3 regions of the Rothia sp. P4278 genome follow, and region 2 is predicted to be linked to each of the others. Evidence: riboswitches for the same ligand, from Rfam matches in the RefSeq annotation. Region 2 holds a riboswitch; each other region holds the start of a gene.
The links. Region 2 has a riboswitch for thiamine pyrophosphate ahead of ACN085_RS08315 (ECF transporter S component). Riboswitches for the same ligand answer to the same signal wherever they lie in the genome.
Positions count from the first base shown of each region.

Region 1: another riboswitch for thiamine pyrophosphate. It lies ahead of thiO (glycine oxidase ThiO); the one in region 2 lies ahead of ACN085_RS08315 (ECF transporter S component).
Region 3: another riboswitch for thiamine pyrophosphate. It lies ahead of ACN085_RS02630 (bifunctional hydroxymethylpyrimidine kinase/phosphomethylpyrimidine kinase); the one in region 2 lies ahead of ACN085_RS08315 (ECF transporter S component).

Region 1 is NZ_JBLXXU010000001.1:390,868-393,127, forward strand. It holds gene ACN085_RS01750 (hypothetical protein) at 1-377, opposite strand, end outside; gene thiE (thiamine phosphate synthase) at 425-1,123, opposite strand; TPP riboswitch at 1,182-1,296, shown strand; gene thiO (glycine oxidase ThiO) at 1,289-2,260, shown strand, end outside.
Region 2 is NZ_JBLXXU010000004.1:30,502-32,761, reverse strand. It holds gene ACN085_RS08320 (ABC transporter ATP-binding protein) at 1-333, opposite strand, end outside; gene ACN085_RS08315 (ECF transporter S component) at 338-964, opposite strand; TPP riboswitch at 1,020-1,122, opposite strand; gene ACN085_RS08310 (thiol-disulfide oxidoreductase DCC family protein) at 1,474-1,842, opposite strand; gene ACN085_RS08305 (DUF4235 domain-containing protein) at 2,120-2,260, shown strand, end outside.
Region 3 is NZ_JBLXXU010000001.1:589,894-592,153, reverse strand. It holds gene ACN085_RS02630 (bifunctional hydroxymethylpyrimidine kinase/phosphomethylpyrimidine kinase) at 1-1,508, opposite strand, end outside; TPP riboswitch at 1,497-1,597, opposite strand; gene ACN085_RS02625 (MBL fold metallo-hydrolase) at 1,689-2,260, opposite strand, start outside.

The DNA of each region.
Region 1 (2,260 bases), on a different contig from region 2:
TAGTCCAGCGCTGCCGGGGTCATCTGCGCCCCTAAATGCACCCGGTGAATGGGAGCAAACTCGTCGCGGGCCAGACAAGTGGGGCACTGCTTACCTTTTGGCACCAGGGCGGAGCTGGGGCAGGGCAGGTGAGTAAAACCAGGTCCATCAGTCTTGGCTTGGGCATAACCGGTGCAGTAGGTTCCCGCAGATTCTTCCCCGGGCTGGAGAACCCGAACCCCTAGGAAGGCTCCCGGAGTGATAGGTAGGGTATGAACCTGCCCCGCTGGCTCACCGGCTTGGAGAGGTTCAACTGTCAGAACCGGGGCGCGCTCCCGCCAGGTGATATCTCGCCACACAAAATCGTGCCCCAGAACATCATCGAGAAGACCGTACACCGAAAAGCCCCTTTTCCCTTGCCTGCTTGCTGAATTACCAGGTTATCTTATGCCCCGAGTAGTGGAGGCAGGCTCAGGCGGAGCTGGTGAGCGGCCTGAGAAACATCGGAACTCTGGATGAGGGCGCGAACCACGACGATCCGGCTGGCTCCTGCCTGTACCACCTGCGGCAGGCTTTCCTGGTTGATAGAGCCAATAGCAAACCAGGGTTTGCGCGGTTGCTGGGCGGCGATGTAGCTGATGTAGTCTAGGCCAGCGGCCGGACGGCCGGGCTTGGTGGGAGTTTCCCAGACCGGGCCGCAGGCGAAGTAGTCAACGTCGGGGTGACTAAAAGCTGCTAGACCCTGGGCCGGTGTGTGCGTTGATAGGCCCAAGATCACATCGGGGCCTAGCAAACTACGGGCCTGATTGGGTGTCAGATCGGTCTGGCCCATGTGGAAAATATCTGCCCCTACCAGTGCGGCAATATCGGCCCGGTCATTGACTGCAAAAAGTTTGCCCGCCCGGTGGGCAATCTCTTTTAGTAGCGCGAGTGCTTCAAGTTCTTCATTGACCGGCAGGGTCTTATCGCGCAGTTGGATAATATCCACGCCCCCGTCAAAAGCCTTGGTCAAAAATTCTGTGAGGTCCCCCTGCTCGGTGCGCGCATCAGTGCACAGGTAGAGCTGAGCCGCGGCCAGTAATTCAAGGCCTTGAGCGCGCGTATATGACGGCTCTGTGACGTTAACAAAATTCTTTTGGGGCATTTTTACCTCCCGAGTCACGTATCTATTTTTTTCAGACACTGTTACTTCCTATACTAGGGGCAGAACATACGGGAGCGCGCGGCACCTGTGCCCAAAGCGCGCTGAGAGGGCGAAAGCCGACCGTCAACTTGATGCGGGTCATGCCGCCGGAAGGATCTGTTCACCATGTCCAGTACCCTGCTCAACTGCCAGAAGGAACCAAGGATAGGTTCTTCGGGGCAAGACCCTGAAGCGACACCACCCAAGCAGGCCGACATCGTCCTTATCGGTGGGGGAGTCATCGGGCTCAGTACAGCCTGGCATTTGCTCCAGGCCGGACGGCAACCCATTGTGTTAGACCCGCACCGGGGTAGCGGTGCCTCCTTTGCCGCCGCCGGAATGCTGGCCTCTATCTCAGAAGTGCAGTACCGCCAAGAGGCCCTGCTCCCGCTGATGCGTACCTCCGCCCAGCTCTACCCCGAATTTGTCGCAAGGTTAGAGGCCACTAGCGGCCAGAGCGTCGGGTGGAGGCCCACCGAAACCCTTGTGCTGGCCTTTGACCGGGCCGATGCCCAGCACCTGACTGAACTTGCCACCTACCAGCAAGAACTGGGGCTCACACCAGAGCCCATCGGAGCCCGAGCTGCTCGCCGCCGTGAACCCGTCCTCAGCCCCTCGCTAGCCGGAGCCGTTTCCATAGCCCAAGACCACCAGATAGACCCACGCCGCCTGATGCGTGCCCTTGACCAAGAGCTTGCGGGAAGGGTTATTCGTGCAAGTGCGCAGGGCATCACCCTAGAAGACGGTACGGTTACCGGTGTGAGCTGGGTTGATGCCGATGGGAACCAAGGGAGCATGGCCAGCACCCAAGTGGTAGTTGCCAACGGGCTTGCCGCAACCCAACTGCACGGCCCGGACTCGCTAGAAAGTCTGCCGCTGAGGCCCGTCCACGGCGATATTCTGCGCCTAACGGTCCCGCCCCACCAACGGCCCTTCCTCACCCGGACCATCCGAGGGGTTGTCCGGGGCAACCCCGTCTACCTGGTTCCGCGCAAGGACAACACCCTGGTCCTAGGAGCCACCATGCGAGAAGACCAGCAAACCGGACTGAGCGCAGGCGGAATCTACCAGCTCCTGCGCGACGCCCACGAACTCGTG
Region 2 (2,260 bases):
GACCACGGAGCTTTCCGGGTCCTGTTGCATGAGCCCGCAGGTCCCGCGTGATTGGGCGGGAGTAAGGCCGTTAACGGACAGCTCCCCCAACTGGGATTGGCCGTCTTCGTCTTCTAGCAGGCCACCTAAGGCCTGGAGCAGGGTGGTTTTACCAGCACCGGAGGGGCCCACCAGGAGCACCTTCTGACCGGGTTCAATCTCGAAGGTCAAGTTAGAGAAAGTGGGCTTGGGCCGCCCCGGGTAGTGCCACCCGAACTCCCGGGCCCGGAAGTGGGCCCCCCGGCCTCTTGACTCTGGGCCGGGGGACGCAAGCTGATGATCTTCTGCGGTCAACGCCCTAGCCCTTTGAGCTGGCTGGTCCGCCCCGGCGGGAAGGCCTGCGAGCGGCCCGCCCTGCTGCCAGGGAATCTAGCGCGCCGGTTGAGACCAGACCGCGCACCAGCAACCAGGAGACCAGACCGGCCAGAACCAGGCCCGAGATCATAGAGCACAGAACATAGATGACTGCTTTTTGACCCACCATCTCACCGGCATAGTAAATGATGATTTCTGAGATCCCCATAGCGGCACCTGAGGCTAAACCGGCCAGCATGGCGGTGGCGAGGTTCCAGACCTTGTAGAAGAAGATCAGGAATATCAGCTCAGCACCCAGGCCCTGAACTAGGCCAGAGATTACTACAGTGAAGTTGTAGTGGGTGCCCAAGAGGGCCTCGATGACTGCCGCCAGAATCTCGGTGTAAAGGGCTGCACCGGGTTTGCGGATGACCAGGGCCCCCAGCAGACCCGCAAGTAGCCAGACACCCCCGGCTAAGGGGGAGTATTCAGGGGCCAGGGCTAGGGTGGTAGTGATGGCGGAGTAGCCAAAATTTGACCAGAGCCAGAAGATCAGGGCGCAAGCTACGGCCAGCACCGATGCTACGACGATATCGTTGACGCGCCAGGTGAGCGCGGATTTCTTGGACATAAAGCCTTCCTTTGGTGAGAACAGCAAAGGGGGCATGCACCGGCGCACCTGGGTACGCCTATTTACTTCGACTCCCTAGCGCCGGTACTAACCGGATCAGGTTGGAGGGTCTGCATGTGCACTCTCAGCGCCAGTCTGGCGCTCCCCTGTCGTTTATGGTTACCCGCCGGCATAGAGCGGGGTCCCAAGCATGGAACCCTTCCAGTATAGAGCAAGCCGGGATACCCACGAAAAATGAACAGTTATCCAGGCTGCGGGACTTCCCTAGTGTCTTTGTGCATAAGCTACAGCAATCATGAGGTGGCTCATGATCCACCCATCGACGGTAAGGAAGGTGAACTGCCGCGCCCTCCACATTCCACTACAGCGGCTGAATAAAGGCCCCCAGCACAACACTGGTTACTATCCATTCATTCCAGGCATTGTGAAAAAATAAGACCGAAACTGGGAGTTTCTATTTTTATAATCAGACTCGTGTCTATAAAAACTACTCTTTAAATACTCTAGGGCTAGCAATTATCTTGCCTATCACACCAAGGGGTAGTTCCTGGAAGGTACCTCCTATTCTTAGCGACAAGTCTATAAACGGCCTCCATGCAGGAACCCAGCAAGGGAAAATCATAGATTCTTGAGAACAGCGACAGGCCGGTAATTCTATCTAAAAACTTCATAAAACCCCTTGCCCCAGTAAAATACTGACGGTTCTTTATGTAAACAATAGACTTACTAAAATCACACGCATATTCTTGCTCGCTAGATTTTTCAAACACCTGGTAAGGAATAAAATCCACCAGCTTATTTCTGTCTAGTTTAATAAGATAATCAACGGTTTTCGTACAAAAACCACAATTTCCATCAAAGATAAACAATTCTTTCATCTAAAAACCTCCATCTTGTTTATCAGCCTAGGCCATACATCCATAAAATACAGGGCATGGCCCCACCAGGAGCACCGTGAGGATTTCCCCCCCCCCCCCCTTGCCCGAACACCTACCTAAGCCCCTGATAAGCTCTTCAGTCATCAGGAGCAGACCGCGCTCACTTTGCCTGCCCTATACCCCAACCCTAGCGGGCAACTCACACCCTAACAATAAGTACTGATAGTCTTAGGGCAAGGGGCCATCCGGCCCGCCACACCAACAGAAGGGATCCCTCATGAACCCCCTCACAAAAATTGCAGGCTCGGCCGCCTCTCTAGGCGGTATCGCCCTGGCCAACAAGGTACTAGCCGCTAGCTGGGTTCGCATCACCGGCAACGAACCGCCAGAAAACAACCCCAATGAGGAAGAACGATGG
Region 3 (2,260 bases), on a different contig from region 2:
TAGGCCTTCTGAGCCGCTTCCAGGGTCTGGCCCGGGGCCTGCGAGAGCACCTGCTCTGCATAGGCAATAGCCTGCTCAGTTGCCTGGCGGAACTCTGGTGAACCGTACATGCTCAACCAGGCCGAGTAGGGGTGACCGGGAGTATTGACCTGAGCAAGAATTTCACCTATTTCTGCGTAGAGCCAGTAGCAGGGAAGAACCGCCGCCACCCCGATTGCGTAATCGTTGACAGAAGCGGATGAGGTCAAGAAGTCTGTATAGGCCCTGGTGATAGGGGAGGGGCCTGCACTGATATAGTCTGGCCCCAGCCAGTCAGCGTGAAGACTGGATTCGACCTCAATGCACTCCGCCGCCCCTCGCGCCCAGAAGACCTGTTCAGCAGATGAGGGAGCCTTAGCACTAAGGGTAGCAAGTGCCCGGGAGTAGCTCGAAAGATAGAGTGCGTCCTGGTCCTGGTAGAAGGTGAAGTCTGCAGTGGCCAGCGTGCCGGATGCAAGCTGCTGGATAAAGGGGAGTTCACAGATTGAGTCCCAAATCTGGCCGGTGAGTTCCCAGAGCCGTTTGGTCTGCGGGCCCGCCGCCGATATCTGAGGCGGCCTAGTGGTCGCTTCGAAGTCTCCGAGTTTTACCGGCGTCGCATCCGCTACCCGTGATTGTTCCCAGAGCCGCCAGAAGTGGTTGATCGGTCCGTGCCCCTGCCCCACGCTGAGGTGGTGACTGGTTGAGATTGCTCCATGAAGCCAGGTTGAAGTCCATTCCAGGGCTGCTTCAAGGCTTGCCCCTGTTGCCAGTCGTGTAGCGAGCGCAGCAGAAAGGCTGCACCCGGTGCCGTGAGTATTGGAGGTATCTATTTTCTTTTGTCTGAAGACGGCTGTGGTTCCTTGGGTAGTGACCACTGCGTTGCCCGCTTGGTCACCCGGTAGGTGCCCACTCTTAACGATAACTGCGACCTGGTAGCGTTCGGCGACTACCTGGGCGAGAGCACAGGCAGAATCCCAGGTATCTGGCTCTGAGTCTTCGGCCAGAATGGCTAGCTCTGGGATATTGGGGGTGATAACCGTGGCGTACTTTAGGAATCGGCGTAGGGCATCCTCCGCCTCGGTTTCCAGCAGACGGTCCCCACTGGTTGCGACCATGACAGGGTCAAGCACAACAAGCTGCTGTGGATTGCTATCGAGCCATGCGGCTACAGTGTCGATGATGTCAGCAGAGCCTAGCATGCCAATTTTGACTGCATCAATGCGAACGTCCTCGCTGACGGCATCGAGTTGCGCTCGCAGAAAGTCAGCGGGCGGAACCTCGACAGCGCTGACGCCCTGAGTGTTTTGGGCGACAAGGGCCGTGACCGCGTTCATGCCGTAACCGCCTGCTGCCGCAATTGATTTGAGGTCAGCCTGCGCGCCGGCCCCTCCGCTGGGGTCCGTCCCCGCGATAGAGAGCACGTTGGGTACTGACGTTTCGAGAGCGGAAGTGCTATGAGCAAGAGGCGCAGGCAGAGGACGGCGCATGGGTTTCCCTTCGCTAGTTCTAACTAGAGCAGGTTCTGTGGGTCTAATCTCAGCCGCTTCTGCTGCCAGCGGCACCCCAAACCAAATATCGGTTTTATGCTAACAGCTGGTGAAGCCGAACACAATAAAAATTTAGGGCTTTGGTGTTCAGTTGTTTTAAGATTTCAGCTAGCCCTGCGCTTACCAGCCTCTTTCTTTCCATTCGGGCAGATGAGGCCGCTCAGCACCCAGGGTGGTGGTGTCCCCGTGGCCGGGCAGAACGACCGTGGCATCGTCATATTGGGAGAAGATACGCGCTGAAACATCGGCCAAGAGCTGGGCGAAATCTTCCGGAGCCCGGGTCTTGCCTACCCCACCGGGGAAGAGGGAATCACCGGTGAATAGGAGGACGGGGTGCTCTCCGCTGGGGTCCCGATAGGCAAGAGCAATCGACCCGGGAGTATGCCCGCGCAGGCTGATGACTTCAAGCTCAATACCTGCTAGATTGAGGTTTTCCCCGCCGTTGAGCAGATGCTCAATACGTGTACTTTCCTGTTCCGCAATAGCATCGGCATCGGCCGAACCGCAGTAGGTGGCGGGTGACCACCCGGCAACTGCATCAGGCAAAGCCCGGATATGGTCCCAGTGGGAATGTGTGGTAATTAGTGCAAGGACTCCGGAGCCGGGCTGACCGACTTGGGCGGGTGAGTCAGTGGCGAGTGCGGCCTCAGTGAACTTTTGGATAGCGGGAAAATCATCTGCGGCATCAATGA